2 regions of the Planococcus sp. APC 3906 genome follow, and region 1 is predicted to be linked to the other one. Evidence: riboswitches for the same ligand, from Rfam matches in the RefSeq annotation. Region 1 holds a riboswitch; the other holds the start of a gene.
What was found. A riboswitch is a leader RNA that binds a small molecule or an ion and turns the genes downstream of it on or off. The one in region 1 is predicted to bind S-adenosylmethionine.

Region 1 (10,936 bases):
CCTTAGTATTCAAGAAATCGATATAGAAGATTTTATCAATACGCTGCTTGAAAAAGTGAATTTAAAAGTTCTTAGTAAAGGACTTTCAATTGAAGTCAGTTTGGATCTAAGCGCAAAGGCTTTCTTTACAGATGGCATGAAGCTGGAGCAAATTCTGATCAACTTGTTGGAAAATGCGATAAACTATACGTCTCAAGGGAAGGTAGGTCTCTATATCCTTATGAAAGAACAAAAAATTGAATTTACCGTGATGGATACCGGCGAAGGAATTCCGAAAAGCGATCAGCCTTTCATATTTGAAAGATTTTACCGGGTGGACAAATCACGTTCTCGTGCGACTGGTGGAACAGGATTAGGGCTCGCTATTTCAGTGGAACTGGTTAAACAACTTTCAGGAACTATCCATATGCAAAGTGCAGAAAACGAAGGAACTAATTTCACGGTGGAATTTCCCTATACCATCGATAATCAAAGAGATGCAGATGTACCTGTAATAGATGAAGTAAAATAGTTCTTTAATATCAGTCTCCATATCTTCTCCATAAATCATTTCTATACTCATTTTAAGATGATGCAGAAATGAGGAGATATTAGATGTGTGGATTTATTGGTTGTATTCATGGTTCCCAAGAAATGAAAAATGAAAAGATACTGAAAGAAATGCTAGGTACCATTACTCACAGAGGACCGGACGATCAGTCCACTTACATCGATGATAAGGTATCCCTTGGGTTTTCAAGATTAAGCGTTTTGGATTTAAGAAGTGCAGCCAATCAACCTTTGGTGGATGAAGGGGTAATCCTTGTATTCAATGGAGAAATTTATAATTACCGTGATATCCGAGCGGAACTGATGGAATTGGGTTTTAAATTTTCTACGACTTCTGATACTGAGGTGCTGTTAAAAGGCTACTTGCATTTTGGTGAAAAAATTATTGAAAAGTTGCGAGGTATGTTTGCATTTCTTATATGGGACAAACCGAACGAAAAATTCATTGTAGCGAGGGATCCATTCGGCATTAAACCCCTCTATTACACGAAGTTACTCGATGAATCTTATCTTTTTGGCTCTGAAATCAAATCATTCCTGAAGCATCCTGGATTTGTAAAGGAATTGAATAAGCGAGCCTTAAAGCCTTATTTAACTTTCCAGTACTCTGTTTTGGACGAAACATTTTTCAAAGGTGTGTATCGTGTTCATCCTGGAACCTATATGGTAAGAGAAAAAGATGAAGACTTTCGGACTGTTCCGTATTTTTCCAGAGAGTTCAAAGAACAGAAAAAAAGCTATGCGGAATATATCAGGGATATCCAAGAAGCCGTTGCTGAATCTGTAGAAGTACATCGAGTCAGTGATGTTCCAGTGGGGTCATTTTTATCCGGGGGAATTGATTCCAGCTATATCACGTCTTTGCTTAAACCACAAAAGGCATTTACGATTGGGTTCAAAGAATATGAAGAGATGTTTGACGAGACTAAACTTGCTATAGATCTAGCAGGGCAGTTGGACGTTGAAATAAAGCAGCGGTATGTCAGTGCACAAGAGAGTTTTGATGTTTTCCCAGCGATTCAGTGGCATATGGATGAACCACATTCCGATCCTTCCATTATTCCTTTATACTTTTTAAATGAAATGGCAAGTAAGGAAGTCACCGTGATTCTTTCAGGAGAAGGGGCAGATGAGCTTTTCGGGGGCTATGAATGGTATCAGCCATCAAAAAAACTGAAGCAATACCGGAAGCTGCCAAAAGCCATCCAACATTCAGCAGCACAATTCTCTAACGTATTGCCACCGGCGAATCCATTCAGAAAATTCTTCCAGAAGGCGATTCAGCCTATTGAAGAACGCTTTATCGGCCATGCAATGGTTTGGAGCGAAAAAGATGCACTGGGCATTCTTAAAGAGGGATATCAAATTGGCCCTTCTGTTCAAGAGGTTGTAAATCCATATTATTTAAACATGGATTATCATTCCGAAACCGATAAAATGCAGACGCTGGACTTGGAGCTGTGGTTGCCTCGAGCTATTCTTCTTAAAGCGGATAAGATGAGCATGGCCCACTCGATTGAATTGCGGGTACCTTTCCTTGACAAGAAAGTTTTTGAAACCGCAAAACAGCTGCCTGAAAATATGAGAGTCGATTACGGGAAGTCCAAAGTCGCTTTGCGAGATGCTGCCATAAGAAATCTTCCGGAAGATTGGGCAAAACGAAAAAAACTGGGGTTTCCCGTTCCTATTCGCCATTGGATAAGAGAAGAAAAGTATTACAAAAAAATTCAATCAACATTTCAGCAAGGTTATGTAAAAGAGTTCTTTGATCAGCCTAAACTATTGGGCTATCTGGAGCAGCATTATCAGAATGAAGAAAACTATGCACGATATATATGGACAATTTATAGCTTTTGCGTTTGGTATGAGCAGTATTTCTTGAAAGATGAAAACGTTACTGAAGTTTTTGAGATTACAGCACAAGAGCGCGAGTATTTAATATCCCTATAATGGCATCAGGGTATATTTGCAATTCACATTATGGATGTGGAAAGTTCTTGATCTTCGAGTTTGCAGTACATCTTATTTTATAAAGACAGCAAAAGCACCGCCAATTAAAAGGCGGTGCTTTTGTTATTGCAGCATCTATTCCTAAGTTTGGAGGTTATTTTCAGCCAAATCGAAGTAAGTCTAATCATTATTTAAAATCGATATGCTCAATTCAAATATCTTTGCTGGTTATTCACTGATTTTTGATTCTCTCTTGTCAGAATAAGTGAAAGCAAAAAAGTGAATTATGCATTATGGAATTTTATGATTTTGTTTCATCAAATTTTTATCGGGTGGGGCAAAGGTGCTTTTGGGATGTAAATAACTGAATCGGGCCATGCCAATTATCTTTTTGGACTTCTAGGAAGTTGTTGTCGGTATACTCAGAAATAACTTTCCGCCAAAATCTTTGTGCGGGAAGATTAGTCTCAATTTCCGCGACTTCCCAAGCGCCAGGGAAGAAATCGAATAAATAAAATGCAGATTTTTTACCAATGCCCTCTTTCCGGTATTTTTTCATAATGAAAAACTCGCAAATTTTAAAATAGGATGAACTATGTGTGTCCGATGAAGCGATTTCTCTTACCAATGCAAATCCTGCCAGGTTCCCATCAACTTTAATCAGAAATGGAAAGTGGCCGGGAGTAGTCCAGTAATTGTTCAAATGCCTATATCCGTATACACCATCTTCATTTACATCTTCATTTTCAAATTCTGAAAAATCATATTGGTACAACTCCATCAAATTTCGAAGAATGTATTTTTGATCGACAGTAGGTTGTAAGATTTCCAGTTTCATCGTCCATCCTCCGTTCAAATTATATAATAATTTACTATAGCGTTAAGTTATGTAGAAAAAATGGAGAACCGTGTGATGGAACAACTATCATCCTTTGAGTAGTAAATCGGCAGGAGTCTATAACAGAACTAATACGCTAAAGAAATAATGATAAAAATAGATTCGAGTTTCGAAACCCTTCTAGAAAGAAGTTGTTAGCTTAGCCTAACTATAAAGCGCGAAAGTGAAATATAAGTGAAAATCACTGATTCAAATATTTATTTCAGGAAATAAAGAATTCACTATTTTAGGTTTTAAAAGAAAAAGGCAGCAGCGAATTTCGCTATCTGCCTCTTAGGTACTAATACATTTCAATTTGTCTCATCATGCCATTATCTCCATGCTCCAAATAAATTTGGACCTTCACGCTGTCCTCAACCCCTTGTTCGTTGGGTTAGAGAGATCCATGCCATCAGATGAAATATTCTTGAACTGGATGCCGTGAATATGAGAGAGGTGAATTATTCCAAACATGCCTTGATTCGCGCCTTTTTGCTGCTCATCTGCGCATTATTCATCGGCTAGTCCGGCTGTAATTGCAAACCGACTAAAGTAAAAGCGCCAATACGATTTTAGTGCCGACTGAAATAAGAGGCTTCTCTTTTTGTTCTTCATTCACTTTTCTAAAGTTAGCTTCTTTCAGCAACTTTTACGATAAATGGGAAATCAATAACGCCGGTATCGGCAAATTTAAATTCTACCCATAGTTTATAAAATCCAGGAGATGGAAACTGAGCTTCAAATACGGTTTGATCTTCAGAAACCGGGTGGACGTGGATGAATCGGGTTCCTTGCTCATCTACTACAACAACATGTCCTAACGCTCCTAAATATGGAAGAGGACGTTCTCCGTTTAAATCGAAAGTTAAAGTGGCCGGTTCCCCTACAACCAATTCGGGATGTTGAAACGTAACGGTTTTTCCTTTTGCCTCTTTTGTCGAGCTATCGCTTTCTTCTAGAATTCCCCAATCGATTGGCGGGAGGGCGGTTGCCTCACCAACGGTTATTGAAAGGGGTTCAATGACATAAGCCATATCAACAGGATTGATGTCTACAAAAGCCACATACTGCCCCGGAAGCAGCTCTAGTGCGGCTTCAAAATCTTCAGAGTGGTTTTCGATAGGGTGGGCATGTAGAAAGGTTTCCAAATCTGCTCTAATAATTACAAGGTGCATTTTTTTCCCATGGCTTTTTGCTAAGGGTACTGACTTGTTATTTTTATCTCGAACTTTAATGGTAACCTTTCCCGAAGTGTAGGCCGCGTTAACAACTACTTCAGATTTTTCCTCATTTTTTTGATGATGGTGAGAATGTTCGTGTTTCAAAAGAAACGCCTCCTTTTTTAATAGTTATTAGAATTTCTAGACAGATTTTCCTTGGTAGTTTGAGGGTCGCATAGTGATTCGGGATCAGGAGCTTTTTCAAGCGCCATCCATTTCCCTCGCTCGAATTGAATCACCAGCACTACTGCACGAAAAGCAATATCGATGCCAATAGCAATCCAGACGCCAGCCAGCCCCCAGCCAAGTTGTATTCCTAATAAGTAAACAAGCAACGTACGAATAGCCCACATGCCAAAAGCGGTCAAGTACATTGGGAATTTGGTATTGTTTGCGCCTTGGAAGGCCCCAGTCAAAACCATTAAAACAGCAAGAAAAGGTTGGAATATCCCTGATATTTTCAAAGCAACCCCAATGTCACTGATTACTTCAGGGTCTTCTGTAAAGAAGGAAGCGGCCCATTCTCCAAAGAAGAACAAAATCGCACCTAACAGCGTCATGCATACAACCGTGAATTGAGTAGAAAGCTTCGCATATTTTTTTGCTTCATCCAGGTTGCCGGCGCCGACTTGTTGACCCACGAGAATAGTTGCGGCTGTAGCAAAGCCATATCCGATCATGTAAGAAAACACTTCCACATTTCCGGCGATTTGGTGTGCTGCAAAAGCATTAGTTCCAAGGGCGACAACAAAACCAAAATAAACGATTTGGCCGGCTCTCATAACCAGCCGTTCCCCTGCAGCAGGGGCTCCTAGGGTGGAAAGTTCCAACAAATGGTCTTTAGCTAGATGCCAATAATCCCTTCTGAATGCAAGTGCTTTTTCTTTGTTGACATAATAAATGAGAGCTATACTTCCTATTAACCGGGAAATTACTGTCGCCATTGCGGCTCCGGCAATGCCCAGTTCAGGAATGAATAGGAAGCCGAATATTAATACATAATCGAGAATTGCATTCAAAACATTAATTACGATACTAATTTTCATGGGGGTTTTCGTGTCGCCAGCCCCCCGCAGAATGGCACTCATGACGAACATCAGCGACATGACTACGGAAGGAATTCCGACAATCCGAAAATACAACGCACCTAATTCAAGCACTTCTTCCTCAATACCCATGAGGCGAAGCAGCGGTTCAGCGAAAACCAAAGTCGCCAAGCCCGTAAGGAGACCAAAAAGAACAGCTAGAATAATGGATTGTTGTGAGATATGCCTTGCTTTTTCTGGCTGGTTGGCACCTAAAAAGTTAGCAATTCGGACATTGGCTGCAACACCGATCGCCATAAAAAGAGCAAAGTAAACGGCGAGAATTGCATTTGTAATGCCCACTGCTGAAACGGCCGCCAGACTGATTTGAGAAACAAAGTATGTATCCACAAAACCCAATAATGTCTGAAAAAAATTATCTATTACTGCGGGTATGGCTAACAGGATGATTACCAATAACCGGTCTCGATATGTCTTCGGTTGAAGTGGGGAATCTATCAGCGGTTGTTCTTTCATTGGATTTCTCCTTTCCAACGTTAAAATTTATGCTCTTCTGGAGGAAATTCCATCTTTTGCCTTAAGGCATAAGGGTGAAGCAAAATAAAGTTGTCCTGCCTTGATATTTGCAGTGAAATAGTTGAAAGGAATTTTAAGGGCTATACAAATTTCTACCCACCTTATTTCTTGTTAAACTCCATATAAAATGCACATCCAAAATCTGAATGATGAGGGTGTATTTTTGTGAGAACATACTTATCTGCTGCTGAAAAAAAAACTGATTGAAACTTTCTGAGTAAGGCTATCTTAATTGTAGTAGGATTGGTAATAACAAAAACATGAAAACCTCCACATTAAATCCGTCTAACGATAAAGAACAATTAGTTTAGCGGTTCTGGCAAAGGGAGGAAATTCGGATGCTGAAAATGAAACATAAAACCCTGCTGCTCGTTTCGGTGTTGATCGCGTTGATGGCTGGTATTTCCTCTTGGGGCGGGCTGTTCGTTGAAGGGCTTTACCGGGACAATGAGCTCGTTGTTGCTGCTTGGCAAGGCAACGATCTTGTGACTTTGTTTCTCATGGTGCCCATGCTGCTGGTTTCGCTGTTTTATTCGTTGCGTGCTTCTAAAAGAGGCCGGCTCTTCTGGATGGGATCGTTGTGGTATATGATCTACAACTACATGTTCTATCTTTTCGGCGCTGTCTTTAATGTGTTCTTTTTGCTCTACGCAGCGTTGTTCGTGTTTTCAATATACGCACTTGTTTTGGCGTTGCTCCAAACCGATGTGCAGGAATGGAGTCGAAGCTTCAGTGAAAAGCTCCCGTATAAAACCGTAAGCGTATTTATGTTGATGTTTGCGGCATTGCTCGGGGGCATGTGGATTGCATTGTCGCTCAGTTTTGTCTTTACCGGGCAGGTGCACGAAAGCATTTTGCAAACGGATCATCCAACGGCGGTGGTGTTTGCTGTCGATTTGACGCTGTTAACCCCTTCCATGATTGTTGGCGGTCTATTGTTATGGCGAAAAAACCGCTGGGGACCGGTAGTGGGTTCGGTGGTGCTCGTAAAAGCCACAGCTTATGGATTGGCGTTAATCATCATGACGGTGATCAGTTACCGGAATATAGGAGTGTTAGATCCGTTTATTCCGTTGTGGATCACATTGACGTTAGGCTGTTCCATTGCGTTGGTTTTCTTGCTGCGGAATATAGGGGATCAATAAATACACGCCTTTAGAAAAAGAGCAGCTAAAAAATCCATTCCCGAGGACAACTGGTCCAATGGAATGGATTTTTTAGGTGGAAGCGGAATTGCTGAAAATGGATGTGCTTGCAACGGAAAGTTAAAAGATACCGAAAAAATCAGTGGAAAATACGACAATCACAAGAAGCGTGGCGAAAACCATTTGTGAGACGGTATAAAGATAGGCATTCGGATTCTTCGCATATTTCCGCTCCATGACCGCCCGGATTGTTTCAGTGATGAAGACCAGTACAAACAATAGGAACCAGGTTTCCAAGAACAAATAAGTCTCTTCATCAAGCCTTGTTGCATTGATAAAACCGCCGATCAGCATCAGGAAAATGAACAAAATCCGGATGCTCCAGTCGATTTTCTTGTGTGTATCGTTCACATGGTTATGGGAGAACGCTTTTGGCCGCTCCACTTTCAAGAGTTTGCGCATGAGTGCATTGAATAGGAACATCGCTAAAGACATAACGGCAATTAAAAAGAACAGCTTTAACCAAAACGATGATTCAATTGCATACAGGATCATTCACCTCCGCTGTCATTACAGATTCTATAGCTTGACTTTAACATATAATTCCAAATAATGTGATTAAATTGGAGTGTTTAAAGCAGCCTGCAGTTAAGGGGAAATTGAATTTATGGGTATTATTGGTATGATTGAAGTTGAAAGAAATCAGAGCTCAGGAAGGTGATTGTATTTTTTATCCGTATAATTTATATACAGGGATAATTGCAGCGATCATGTATTGTTTTGTTTTTTGGAAGCTGAGCAATCTGGGGAGATACCGAATTCCTTTGTTCATTTATGCGGTGGTGATGCAATCGGCTTTTCTCATTTCATATGTTTGGTTTACACATTATTTTAGAACGGCTGAAAGTGTGGATCGGGATTACTTTGATGTGTTTGCAAATGGCATCTTCGTTTTTTATTTCTTGTTGATGATCCCGCTGGTGGCGGCGTTGTGCATTCATACTTATAAGGGGATTCAGAAACTAGCAATTGGAAAAGCGTCGAAAATAATCATGATGATTTTGTTTGTTTTTCTATGTTTAGTGATTTCAGTATTTGGTGTTTACGCGCACTTCTTTTTCTATTATGGATTTGCCCCTTAATGGTTTTGAATACCACCTAATATGAATAGTACCTCTCCTCGAAACAGCTCCAACAATTTCAAAAAATCAATTTCTTTGCCAAAAAAGGTTTGACAGCATTTGGAATGTCCTTTACTATTGAATCCAAGCCAACACACAACTTCATATGGAACATTATCAAGAGAGACCGAGGGACAGGCCCGATGACGTCCAGCAACCCCCAGCACGAGCTGGGAAGGTGCTAAATCCTGCAGAATGATTTCATTCTGAAAGATAAACCAATTCCATTTACGGTGCTTCTTTCTCTATGAAAGGGGCACTTTTTTATTGGCAGGAAAGAGGAGGGCCATCATGATCCGCATACAGAACTTATCAAAAGACTACAAAACAAAAAATGGCCTGGTGACCGGCGTCGACAACGTCACGCTGGCCATCAACGAAGGCGAAATTTTCGGCATCGTCGGCTACTCGGGAGCAGGGAAAAGCTCGCTGCTGCGCTGCATGAATTTATTGGAACAGCCGACAAGCGGCGATATTGAAGTTGACGGCTTGAACCTGACCCATCTTCGCGGCGAAAAGCTGCGCCAGGCGCGGCTGAAAATCGGCATGATCTTCCAGCATTTCTATTTGATCAGCCAAAAGACGGTCGGCGAAAACGTCGCATTTGCGCTGAAAGCGGCGAAGCGGCCAAAAGAAGAGTCGGCGAAACGGGTTGACGAACTGCTGGACATGGTCGGGCTGGCGGATAAGAAAGACGTTTATCCGGCACAGCTGAGCGGCGGGCAAAAGCAGCGCGTCGGCATTGCACGGGCGCTGGCGAACAACCCGTCGGTCCTGCTTTGCGACGAAGCGACATCCGCGCTGGACCCGAACACGACGCTGTCGATCCTGCGGCTGTTGAAAAAGATCAACCGGGAACTGAATATCACGATTGTCCTCATCACCCACGAAATGAACGTCGTCAAAGAAATCTGCGACCGCATGGCGGTCATGCAGGACGGCAAGGTCATCGAGGAAGGGGAAGTCTACGACATCTTCTCAGATCCCAAAACCGATTTGACGAAAGAGTTCATTTCTTCGGTCGTGTCGTTTGATGTGCCGCAGCCGATTCTCGATGCGTGTACAGGCAGCATCATCAAAGTGCAGTTCAAGGGAGCGGTGGCCGGAGAAGGCGTCATCACCGATACCGTCCAGCATTTTGACGTCAAAGGGAATTTTCTCCACGGCACGATTGAATATATACAGGAAAAGCCGCTCGGTTTGTTCTTGATGGAGATTGAAGGGCATCCCGACAACATCCGGAGGGCCATTACGTATATGGAAGGCCGTGGCGCAAAAGTGGAGGTGATTCAAAATGGGCTTTGATTTTCAGCATATGATCGAATTATGGCCGGATATTTCCAAAGCGTTCGGCGAAACCTTATACATGATCGGCGTGTCGCTCGCGATTGCCATTGTCGTCGGCTTGCCGCTCGGCATCGTGCTGTTCGTCACCGACAAAGGCTTGTTTCTGGAAAACCGGGCAATCAAGTCGATTCTCGGCTTTATCGTCAACATGGTGCGGTCGATTCCGTTCATCATCCTGCTCGTCGCATTGATTCCATTGACGAAGCTATTGGTGGACTCGACAATCGGACCAGCGGCAGCAAGCGTATCGCTATCGGTCGCTGCCATCCCGTTTTTTGCCCGCATCGTTGAAACCTCGCTGCGGGAAATCGACAAAGGCGTCATTGAAGCGGCAGTTGCGGTCGGCGCCACGCCGTGGATGATCATCAAAGATGTGTTGTTGCCGGAAGCGAAGCCGGGCATCATCCAAGGCGTCACGATCACCATCATCTCGTTGGTCGCCTATTCCGCGATGGCGGGAGTCGTCGGCGGGGGCGGCATCGGCGATTTGGCGATCCGCTTCGGTTATTACCGCTACGACAATACCATCATGATCGTCACCGTCGTCATCTTGATCGTTCTCGTCCAAATTCTTCAGCAACTTGGAGACTGGACGTCCAAAGCAATAGATAAACGATAATAAAAGGAGAGAAACCCACATGAAAAAAATCATCTTACCAGCTATCCTGCTCGTCCTGCTTGCCTTGCTTACCGCTTGCGGCGGTGGTGAAGAATCGAACACCGACGACAGCAAATCCATCAAACTCGGCGGAACGGCCGGCCCTTATAGCGACATGCTGAACGAAGCATTCAAACCAGCTCTTGAAGAAAAAGGCTACGAAGTGGAAATCGTGGAATTCAGCGATTACATTCAGCCGAATAACGCCTTGGACAACGGCGACCTCGATGCCAACTTGTTCCAGCACTCGATTTACCTGGAAAACTTCTCGAAAGAAAACGGCATGGACCTGACAGGTTTAATCACTGTGCCAACAGCACCAATGGGCATTTATTCCAACGAATTTACATCAATCGAAGAAATCAAAGACGGCGCAACGATCGCCAT
Region 2 (10,936 bases), on a different contig from region 1:
CTATGTCCAGTATGGCAGGTGATTGCTGAGGGGCTGTAAAGGGAGCGTAAATGTTTGTAAAGTTTACGTGTCAGAATATTCCGGAATTAATGGAACTATTCTCCAAGTTGTCCGTATAATAAAGAAGAGATAGATAGGGCAGAACTGAAGCCAGCCCATTATTTTTTACTTCAGGAAAGAGGTGGAGGGGATGGAGTTTCTTTGGCTCATCTTGTTCCTTGCAGGAATCATTGGAATATCTTTTGTGTTTGACCGGTTGATCAAAAAATGGTTTGCGATTGATGAAGAAGTACTCGAAAGTGCGTCTGCAAAGAAAATAGAAAGTTGGACAAGGTGGACAACGGTGATCGCTTTGCTCTGTCTTTTTCCGCTTGTGGCTCAAGACTTCGATGCTTATATTTTTTGGCTGCTTATGCTTCTTACGACAATTACAGCAGTCGAAGCGTTTTTTGAATGGAAGCTGTTAAAAGGGTCGAGAAAATACCAAATGACGCTCGTTTCCTATGTTTTTGGCATGCTGCTGATCATTACTATGTTGAGTTTCCGATGAAAAGTCATTCGAAGAATCGGATTTTTTCGAATCTGCTGTTCAATAAGAAGGACGACATGTGAGTAAAGTGAAACTATCGTTAAGGAAAGAGGGGCGGAATGGGATTTTTAAGTTATTTTTTATGGTTCAACGCAGCTATGCTTTTGTTGTTTATTTTAGAAGGCTTGAATCGCAAATGGTTTGCGATTGATGAAGGGGTGCTGCAAAGTGTACCTGCAGAAAAAATCGCGCGCGGCAGCAAATGGGCAATGTCTGTCGGCTTGCTAATGCTTTTCCCTGTTATGCTTCTGCAAGGCGCAGGCGCTTTTTTTATTGGATTGATGGGGATATTTACAGCTGTTGCTGGTGTGAAAGTATATTTTGAATGGAAATTGTTGAAAGGATCGAAAAAATATCAAATGACTCTCGTAACGTATGGGTTGGCCATGCTCTTTCTCTTTGGCGTAATGGGTTTTAATTAGTGAAGTGAAGATATAGGAAAGAGGAGGGGGATTGGGATGGGACTTGGCGCATTTTTACTCTTTTTAGTTGGGGGTGCAGCCGTTTTTCTTGGGCTTGAATTTGTTTTGAGAAAATGGCTGAAGGTCGAAAAAGTGAAGTTGTCTGAAACAGAGGGGAAAAAGATTGAACGCTGGGGAAGAGGCCTTATCTTGGTAGTCGGCTTATGTTTTCTGCCATTTGCATTAAGTGGAAGCCCTTGGCGCATGCTGTGGTTTTGGATTGTTTATTGGGTCGTCTTCAGTTTTTTTCAAGCATTTTTACAATGGAAATACGCCAAAGAATCAAGGGAATACATCCTGACATTGGTCTTTTTGCCTTTCTTCATTATATTTTTATTGCTAATCACGTTTTGGAGTGAAAACTCGCCAGGCTGATGCCAGAAACTGCCAAGTACATCACGCTGTCAGTCTTCTCAATTGTTCCTTTATAATAGCGAAAAGGGGGAATCGGCATGGAACAACAATGGCAAAACACGGCTAAAGCGCTGGAACTCATCACGGTAACGGAAAACCCCGATAACGAGCCGGTCACAATCGAAGGGGCGGTGGATGGATTCCGCTGCATCGGCGTCGGCACGGATGCCGCGGTGTTCCAATCGCTGTCTGCTCCCGGCTATGCATTCAAAATCTACGCAGAAGGCAAGAAAGACAAGCTCGAAGCGGAGGCGGAAGTTTACAGCAGGCTCGGCTCGTCGCCTTATTTCTCGGAATGCTATGGCGCGACGGATCGCCTATTGGTTCTGAAGTTTGAGGAAGGGCTGACGCTGTTCGATTGCCTGCTGCAGGGCGTCCGCGTACCGGAACAAGTAATCAAGGATGTTGAAAACGCCAGGGCGTATGTGCGGGAAAAAGGGCTGAATCCGCGGGATATCCACTTGAAGAACATTCTTTTGCAGGATGGCCGCGCCAAACTGCTCGATGTATCGGAATACATCAAGCCCGGCAACGATTTCCGCTGGGAGCATCTTTACAAAGCGTACCGCGAATACTACCCGCTCATCGATGGCAAACCGATGCCGTTCTGGCTGCTCGATACGATCCGCAAATGGTACCATCATTGGACCAAAATCGCGCCGTCGTTCGACGAGTTTATGCGCATCGTCTCCAAGCAGGTCAATTACCGCAAATAAAAACGCCAATAAAAACGGATCCTGCGAAGGCGGCAGGTCCGTTTTTTGCGTTGTTGAGAAAAGGCGGCATGCAGGAAGTTATGCGTCTTGTGGCGAACAATAATCCAAAGAAGTATAAAAAAGGAGGCATTTCATGTTTGCAGAAGTCAGCGATGTGTTCAAAAATTACAAGGATGCGGTATATGAAAAAGACGTCGAGAAGTTCCTCGCCCCCTATGCGCCGGATGTCCAGCTCTACGATTGCTGGAACAGCTGGGAGTATAATGGCATTGAAGAATGGAAGGCTGCCGTAACGGAATGGTTCAGCGGCCTGGAAGAAGGCATGTGGCTGCGGACGGAATTGTCTGGTGAATCCAGCAAGGAAAACACAGACCTTGCGCATGTACAGGGCAATATGAGTTTTGCGGCAGTCGACGGGGAAGGCAAGGAACTGCGGAAGATGGTCAACCGCTTTACGTTCCTGCTGGAAAAAGTGGATGGGTCTTGGCAGATTACACACGAACATTCCTCGCTGCCGATCAGCACAGAAGACAGTAAAGCGATTTTTGGATGAACGCAGTTCTGGATTGCACAAACAATAGAAAACGCCTTTGACCCGTCGGAATTCGGGCCAAGGCGTTTTTTTCATTGAGCGTTCTCCCGGTTTTCATCCGGTTGAAGCAACTGCCGATTGCCAAACAGCACCAATACCGGACCAAGGATTGGAATCCAGGCTAATGCTTTATTATGTGCATCCGGATAAAAACGGTAGACGGTATAGACGGACAAGCCCCACAGTACAAACCAGTCCACGCTCATGACCGATACCAGGCTGGAGGCGAAAAAGGCTTCGCGGTAAGCTGCCAGTGAAAATCCCTGGAGCAGCGTCAAGAGATTGCTGGCCCAAAGCACGATCAATGCACCGAGCCAGATGCGCGAAGACAGAAAACGTACGAGCCATTTAGGCGTCCGCAGCTTTTTTTGCGGCGGCTTTGCGCCGAATGCAAAATACGGCAGCAACGCGAAAGCACCGATGACGAACGAGGCGATCGCTGCGGGCCATGCGGGCCAGCGCTGGCGGTCATTGAGCAGGAGCAGCGTCAAAAAAACGGCTGGAAACAAGCCAAGCGAGTTGAAAACAGCCAGGACGAGCGGATCGATGCCTCCCAATTGCCCGCTGAAGATTTGCGTAAGGATGGGGTCGCTGTCGCCGCCGGGAGCAAGAAATACGGCATAGCCGATCAACGCGAGCCAAATTGCAAAGAAAATCACGGTCATCACCTCTTTTATTATTTATCATACAGGACCAGGGCTTAAGCCGCTACGCAGGGAAGGGGGAAATGGAAATCTGGGAAATCGCTAGGAATTCGAGTGGGCGCTGTCGAAATAGATGGAAGGTGAAAAATAGAGGAGGAAGAAAAATGAACGAGTTAACGAAGAAAAGGCTGAAAGCGATGCTGATTGACATGGCCGTATCATCTGCGGTGTCGGCTGCATTGGAGCCGCTGGTGAAAAAGAAAGTGAAGACCGGCTTTGTCCCGAACGTCATCATGCCGTCAGTTGTGTTATGGGGCTTGGAAGCGGCTGAAATCGGGCTTGCCGGGCAGACGCTCGGCCAGAAGGCGATGGGCATCAAGATTGTCACAGCAGACGGCGGAAAACCGACAACAGCTCAGCTGCTGAAACGCGCGATGCACCGGGATTCCCTCAGCAGCATGAGTTATTTGAAGGACCGCAAAAGCTTTGAAGGGAATGGCGGAGCGGTGTTCCCGCATGACCGCTACGCAGGAACGCTCGTCAAAAAACTCTAGGCAAGGGGGGACGCGCCTTGAAACTGTACAAGGAATTGGCGGATTGGTGGCCGCTCATGTCACCGCATACGGAGTATGAGGAAGAGGCGTCGCTGTATCTGGACATTATTCGGCGCCATCATCCGGAAGTGAAAAAAGCGGTGGAATTCGGATCCGGGGGCGGCAGCAATGCTTTTTACCTGAAGCAGCATTTCGCCATGACGCTGAGCGATTTGTCCGAAGATATGCTCGCAGTGAGCCGCAAGCTGAATCCGGAGCTGCCGCATCTGCAGGGCGATATGCGCACCATTGATGCGGGCACCGGTTTCGATTTGGTATTCATACACGACGCCATCATGTATTTCACGGAAACTGCCGATTTGCTTGCGGTGATGGAAAATGCGAAAAAGCATCTCCATGAGGATGGCATACTGTTCATCATGGCCGACCAGTTCACGGAAACTTTCCAGCCCACGACGAACCACGGCGGCACGGACAGCGGGGACCGCGGCATGCGCTATTTGGAATGGACATTCGACAGCAATCCGCATGACCATGCGACCGAAACGGAATACCTGTACATCCTGAAAGACAGCGGAGGCATTACGCGGGAACATGACAGTACGCGCTCGGGCTTGTTTTCCATGCCTGAATGGCGAACGCTGCTTAAGCAGGCAGGTTTTCAGGCGGAATTCGAACGCGTCGCGTATTCGTCCGAACCGGGGACTTATTTTGCGATTGTGGCGAAGCAGGCGGAGTAAACAGTGGGTGGCTTCCTGTTCCTCAGACCAAAGCCTGAACTTGGCACGCTTATGAGCGAAATAGTAACAGCCTCCTTGTGTGGCAGATATACTGATATCAGGAGAACGATTCAATCTACATAATTGAGGGGCTGTTGAATATGGAGAAATACCGCATTGACCAAAGCAAAGGCATGGAGTTCGGCATTTATACGCTGGGCGATCATTTGCCGGATCCGCATACAGGAAACCGCATCACTGCGGGGGAACGAATCAAGGAAATCATCGAAATGGCGAAGCTCGCGGACCAGGCCGGCTTGGATTTCTTCAGCGTCGGCGAAAGCCATCAGGAATTTTTCGCGACGCAGGCGCATACCGTTGTGTTGAGCGCGATAGCGCAAGCAACGAAGAACATCAAGATAGGCAGTTCATCGACAATTATCAGTACGTCCGATCCGGTGCGGGTCTATGAGGATTTTTCAACAATCGATTTGATCTCGGAAGGACGGGCGGAAATCATTGCGGGGCGCGCTTCGCGCATCGGGCTTTTTGAACTGCTCGGCTATAACGTCCAGGATTACGAGGAATTATATGAAGAAAAATTCAAGCTCCTGCTCGAAATCAACCGCCAGGAAAAACTCAATTGGAGCGGCAAATTCCGCGCATCGCTGCGCGACGCTGAAGTGATTCCGCGTCCGCATGACGGCTCTTTGCCGATCTGGCGCGCAGTCGGCGGCCATCCGTCGAGTGCCATCAAGGCAGGGCAGGCGGGTGTGCCGATGATGCTCGCGACTTTGGGCGGGCCGGCTGAAAGCTTCGGGCATTCGATTGACGTCTACCGCGAAGCTCTGGCCGAAAACGGCTATGACCCTGCCGAGTTCCCGGTCGCGACGGCCGGCTTCTTCAACGCCGCGGAAACAACGCAGCAGGCATTCGAAGAAAGTTACCCACATGTGGATAAAGGCATGATGCGCACAAACGGCCGCGGTTTTCCGCAGCCCCACTTCATGCAAGGCGCGCATCCCCATCATGTGATGAATATTGGCAGCCCGCAGCAGATTATCGAAAAAATCCTCTACCAGCACGAAGTGTTCGGCCACCAGCGCTATATCGCCCAAATGGATTTCGGCGGCGTGCCATTCGGCCGGATCGAGCGCAACATCGAGCTGATTGCGACCGAAATCCTGCCGGCTGTCAAAAAATACACCGCGGTAAAATAAAACATGAAAAAAGCTCATCCATTGCGGATGAGCTTTTTTGCGTTCAATCGAATTCTTTCTTTTCCCATTCATCATCCGGAATCTCCAGGTCTTCGCCTGAAAAACGTTCTTCTTTGAATGGATCGCCGTTCAAATGGAAGCCGTTCTGTTCCCAGAAGCCGGGATGGTTCTCGTCGACAAATTCGATGCCGCGCACCCATTTGACGCTTTTCCAGAAATACAGGTGCGGCACAACAAAGCGCAGCGGGTAGCCATGCTTCGCCGTCAAAGGTTCGCCGTCCAGCGAATGGGCGAGCAGCACATCTTCACGGTCCAGGTCGCTGAGCGCGACATTCGTCGTGTAATCGTAATCGCCGTGGAGCATGACGTATTGGCTCTTCGGCGTGACGCCGAGCGCTTTCATCAAGTCCTGGAATTTCACGCCGGTAAACGAATTATCAAAGCGCGACCAGCGCGTCACGCAATGGATATCGCGCTGCACGGTCGTCTGCGGCAATTCCATAATGTCCTGATACGACAGCGTCACTGCCTGCTCGACGCGGCCATAAATTTTCAGCGTCCACTCGTCCATATTGTATTCTGGCACTTCGCCTTCATGCAAAACAGGGAAGCGCTCGGTCAGCACTTGGCCGGGCGGCAAGCGGTCAGCGAGTGCGGGATCGGCCACCGGCACGCGGGTCCGTTTGATGCGGTCTGCTTTGTTCAACTTCATCCAATCACTCCTCGACACAAAAAAACTCCCCCTCGCGAGAGGAAGAGTTAAGCGCCTTAGCAAGAACAGACTCTCCCTCATCTCTCAAAGCATCGCTGCTTTGTTGGATTTGGCACCATACTAGTCAAACTAGCGGTTGCCGGGCGTCATCGGGCCAGTCCCTCTGCCTCTCTTGATAAGGTTTCGTAATTTTATGTATTTTTTTTGATAAGACTTATTCTATCCAATTTGATGAGGGATGACAATGATGTTGGAGAATTTATTTGAATAAAATCTTTTTGGACCGCCGTTCAGATTGAAAAAAATCGGCTTTCTTCTATATAAGGTAAATTGGTCAGGTGGAAAGATCACAGGAAAGAAAAAAAGAATTTTAAGTTTTTTAAAAAAAGAGTGATCTAAAAATGAACCACGTGCGTTTTGTAGTCAGAATCAAATAAAACACACAGAAAAAGGAGATGTTCATTTATGAAAATCAACAAATTATTAGTAGCTCTTCCACTTACATTATCACTATTGGTGCCGACAGCGGCATTGGCTGACAGCCACGGATCATCACATTCAACAACTCCAGCTTCAGGCGAAATGAGTGCAGGAACAGCAACACCAGCAGGCGAACTTCGCATTGCACTTGATACTGTTTTGACAGAGCACGCATTCTTAGCAGTAGAAGCTATGAGAAAAGGCGTTGACGGAGCAGAAGACTTCGACCAGGCATCTGGAGCATTGTTGGCAAACGCTGACGATTTGAAAGCGGCAGTCGCTTCTGTATACGGTGAAGAAGGCGCAGCTCAATTCGACGAGATCTGGAAATCACATATCGGCTATTTCGTGGATTACGTAACAGCAACAGCAAATGACGACCAAGCTGGAAAAGACCAGGCTTTGGCTGAACTTGAAGAATACAAAACAACACAATCTGAATTCTTTGATACAGCAACTGAAGGCCGTTTGCCAGCAGCAGCTGTGAGCGAAGGCTTGGATATGCACATTGACCAATTGATCAAATCGTTTGACGCTTACGTTGCAGGAGACTTTGAAACTTCATACGCTCTTGAGCGCGAGTCGATCCAACACATGAGCATGTTCGCTGAAACATTGTCAATCGCGATCACTGACCAATTTGCTGACAAATTCGAAAACACAAACCCGGACACACCGGCAATCGATCTACGCGCTTCATTGAACACAACGTTCACTGAGCATGCTGGATTAGCAGTAATGGCTATGCAAGACGGTGCTGACGGCGCTGAAAGCTTCGACCAGGCATCAGCTGCACTTTTGGCAAATGCTGACGACTTGACTGCTGCAGTAACATCCGTTTACGGTGAAGAAGCTGGGGCAGCATTCGATGAAACGTGGAAATCACACATCGGTTACTTCGTGGATTACGTAGTAGCAACAGGTGAAGGCAACGCTGAAGGACAAGAAAAAGCAAAAGCTGAACTTGACGAGTACATCGTTGAACAAGCAGCACTTCTTGATGGGGCAACTGAAGGCCGCGTACCGGCTGATGCACTTGAAGAAGGTTTGACTGCACACGTTGGACAATTGCTTGCATCATTCGATTCTTATGTAGCTGGCGACTATGACGCAGCATACAGCTCAATGCGTGAAGCTTACGCACACATGACAATGCCTGCAGCTGGCCTATCAGCAGCAATCGTTGACCAATTCCCAGAGCAATTCGGTGAAGCAGCAATGCCATCTGAAATGCCTAAAACAGGAATGGGCGGCACTGAGTCATCAACATTGCCATTCATGTGGATCCTTGCAGGATTAATGCTTGCTGGATTGACAACTACAATCGCATTGCGCACACGCAACCAACAATAAGAATAACAATCAATAGAATTGTATTAATAAAGCTAGCCTTAATTGGCTAGCTTTATTATACGTTTCTCATGTTTTAGTTTATGACGCAACTTTTAGCTTCTTATATTTGGTATTCAATTCATTCCATCCTATTAGAGACTGGAGCCATGTTTTATGAAAGATTTAAGCAAAGACACCCAAAACGCTATATTGGAAGCAATGTTGAACGGCAGCAGGGTGGCCACGGTCGTTACCGATCCCCAACAAGCTGACAATCCGATTATCTACATGAATCAAACATTTGAAAGTTTGACCGGATATGCGGAGGAAGACATTATTGGGCACAACTGCCGTTTTCTGCAAGGGCCAGGAACGAGCCCCGAAGCGATCCAACAAATTAGGGACAGTATTGCCAATAAAGTACAGACGACTGTAACGCTGAAAAACTACCACAAAGATGGAACAGCATTTTGGAATCGCTTGAATATTGAACCAGTCGTTGTGGAAGGGAAATTGTATTTTATCGGCACTCAGACCGATATCACAAAGGAAGTGGATCAGCGCCTTTTACTGGATGAAAAAGAAGAAGAAATCAACCAATTGCTTCTTCCGATTATTCCAATCCATCCCGATTTGGGAGCAGTAGCATTGGTCGGCAAAATGGATGAGAAGCGCTTCAATATCCTGACATCCAAGTTGAGCGAATTTGTGCAAGAGACGGGGACGCATCACGTCATCATCGATACAACAGGCATCATTTGGGAAGTTAATTTTCTGTATGAAAAATTAGTCGTCATCCAAGATGTATTGCGCCTCATGGGCAGCAAGCTTTACATTACCGGCATCAATTCGAAAACGGCTGTCCAAATCGCAAGCGAAAGAAGCGCGGATCAAACCCTGCTCACTTTTTCGACAATCCAGCAAGTGATAAGACAATTGAATGACAGCGTGGGCATACCGCTGCAAACCCGTCTGATGCCATTCCGATAATTAGGGATAAACCCGCAAGTGAGAATGTGCAGGGGGAAGATATAGCAATTAATGTGTGACTTGTAGATGAAAAGAAAATTGCCGGAAACAATTTCAAATCATATTTTGCCCCAGAAGCCGATGGAAATGGAAGCATCATTTCATGAGCTCTGCAATTGCGTGAATCTATTCGGGGTTCAGCATTCGTGAACAAAGAAGAGATTGCCAATAAATAATTAAATAATCCAGTGAAACAAATGAACCCCTGCAGAAAGAAAATTTCTGAAGGGGTTTTCTCATTTTATGGAAAGGTTTGGCTCTTATTCCAAAGCAAAAGGTAGGCACCCGTTTGCAAACAGGCACATGCCTTCATCAAATATTATGATACCGCTGTTTTCGGATTCATTCCGTATTCGTTCGAAGACGGTTCGCTGTCTTTGACAGTGAAAACCAATAAGATAATTGCTCCAACAAGCGGAATCAAAGTAATGAGAACCCACCAGCCGCTTTTGCCGATGTCATGAAGGCGGCGGACAGTTAAGGATAGACCTGGGATGATAATTAAAAGAGAGAAGAGAGTGCTAAGAATTCCCACGCCTTCTGCAAGTTCAAGTCCGGCCACGGCACCAATTACTGTCAATGCGATTTCCCATATCAAGTGTCAGCACCGACTGCTAAGGGAACAGGATGAATAGAAGGTATAAGGAGGGATTTTTTGTTTAACATCGCAAAAGTGGCTGCGCCTTCTGCCGTCTTGCTCGGGGTCATTCTGCTTATCGCAAATGTAGATAAAACCTACGATTTGGGGAGCATACCTTATGCGCTGATCGTTGGCGGCATCTGCGTGCTGATGATACTGGCGCTTTCCGGCAACAAGCAGCAAAGTCCATTCTGCCGCATCGGTTTCCATAACTTCATAGAAGTGGGGCAGGACAGCGGAGATATGCCATTGTATATTTACAGGTGCGAGCGGTGCAGGCTGGAGAAGAAAGTCATCAAGGCAATATAAACGAAAAACTGCAGGACCGCCGGTTTCCCGTGATCCTGCAGTTTTTAATGTCTTCACGTCTATTCTGCTCTATCCGCATCCTTGAGCCGGTCTAGCATCGTGATCGTTTCGGCTAAATGGTTATTGAAAATTTTCTTGGCCACATCCAATAATTCAATGATCAGTGGGTCCCGCAAAGAGTAAATCACACGGTTTCCTTCTTTGATGCCGGTGACGATGTTTTTCGCCCTTAAAACGGCCAGTTGCTGAGATACTGTAGAACCTTCTGTTTCAACCAATTGCTGAATTTCATTTACACTTTTATCCCCCTCAGCCAAAATCTCCAGAATTCGAATCCGAAGCGGATGGGCAAGAGCCTTGAAAAATTCTGCTTTGAAACGCTGCATTTCCATATCCAAAATAGTTTTCTTCCTTTCTAAAACTGCTCCAGGATTTTTTCGTTTTCATCTGATTTCGCTGTATCGATTTCGATTCCAGCCGAAAGAGCCGTACATTCCTTGAAGGCAAAATGCTGGCACTCCAGGC

Region 2: another riboswitch for S-adenosylmethionine. It lies ahead of QMA09_RS07390 (sulfite oxidase-like oxidoreductase); the one in region 1 lies ahead of QMA09_RS04410 (methionine ABC transporter ATP-binding protein).

What each region holds. Positions count from the first base shown of each region.
Region 1 is NZ_JASDCW010000005.1:2,910-13,845, reverse strand. It holds gene QMA09_RS04450 (sensor histidine kinase) at 1-511, shown strand, start outside; gene asnB (asparagine synthase (glutamine-hydrolyzing)) at 595-2,499, shown strand; gene QMA09_RS04440 (GNAT family N-acetyltransferase) at 2,825-3,337, opposite strand; gene QMA09_RS04435 (hypothetical protein) at 4,006-4,701, opposite strand; gene QMA09_RS04430 (MATE family efflux transporter) at 4,719-6,158, opposite strand; gene QMA09_RS04425 (hypothetical protein) at 6,557-7,363, shown strand; gene QMA09_RS04420 (DUF4181 domain-containing protein) at 7,484-7,918, opposite strand; gene QMA09_RS04415 (hypothetical protein) at 8,056-8,505, shown strand; SAM riboswitch class I at 8,656-8,764, shown strand; gene QMA09_RS04410 (methionine ABC transporter ATP-binding protein) at 8,836-9,849, shown strand; gene QMA09_RS04405 (methionine ABC transporter permease) at 9,839-10,510, shown strand; gene QMA09_RS04400 (MetQ/NlpA family ABC transporter substrate-binding protein) at 10,530-10,936, shown strand, end outside.
Region 2 is NZ_JASDCW010000009.1:63,244-74,179, reverse strand. It holds gene QMA09_RS07435 (DUF4181 domain-containing protein) at 191-550, shown strand; gene QMA09_RS07430 (hypothetical protein) at 649-1,011, shown strand; gene QMA09_RS07425 (DUF4181 domain-containing protein) at 1,048-1,425, shown strand; gene QMA09_RS07420 (protein kinase family protein) at 1,503-2,180, shown strand; gene QMA09_RS07415 (YybH family protein) at 2,314-2,733, shown strand; gene QMA09_RS07410 (hypothetical protein) at 2,805-3,431, opposite strand; gene QMA09_RS07405 (RDD family protein) at 3,581-3,970, shown strand; gene QMA09_RS07400 (class I SAM-dependent methyltransferase) at 3,988-4,710, shown strand; gene QMA09_RS07395 (LLM class flavin-dependent oxidoreductase) at 4,851-5,909, shown strand; gene QMA09_RS07390 (sulfite oxidase-like oxidoreductase) at 5,953-6,615, opposite strand; SAM riboswitch class I at 6,696-6,803, opposite strand; gene QMA09_RS07385 (copper amine oxidase) at 7,087-8,454, shown strand; gene ytvA (YtvA family blue-light photoreceptor) at 8,608-9,423, shown strand; gene QMA09_RS07375 (DUF805 domain-containing protein) at 9,782-10,060, opposite strand; gene QMA09_RS07370 (hypothetical protein) at 10,118-10,411, shown strand; gene QMA09_RS07365 (ArsR/SmtB family transcription factor) at 10,471-10,803, opposite strand; gene QMA09_RS07360 (SulP family inorganic anion transporter) at 10,827-10,936, opposite strand, start outside.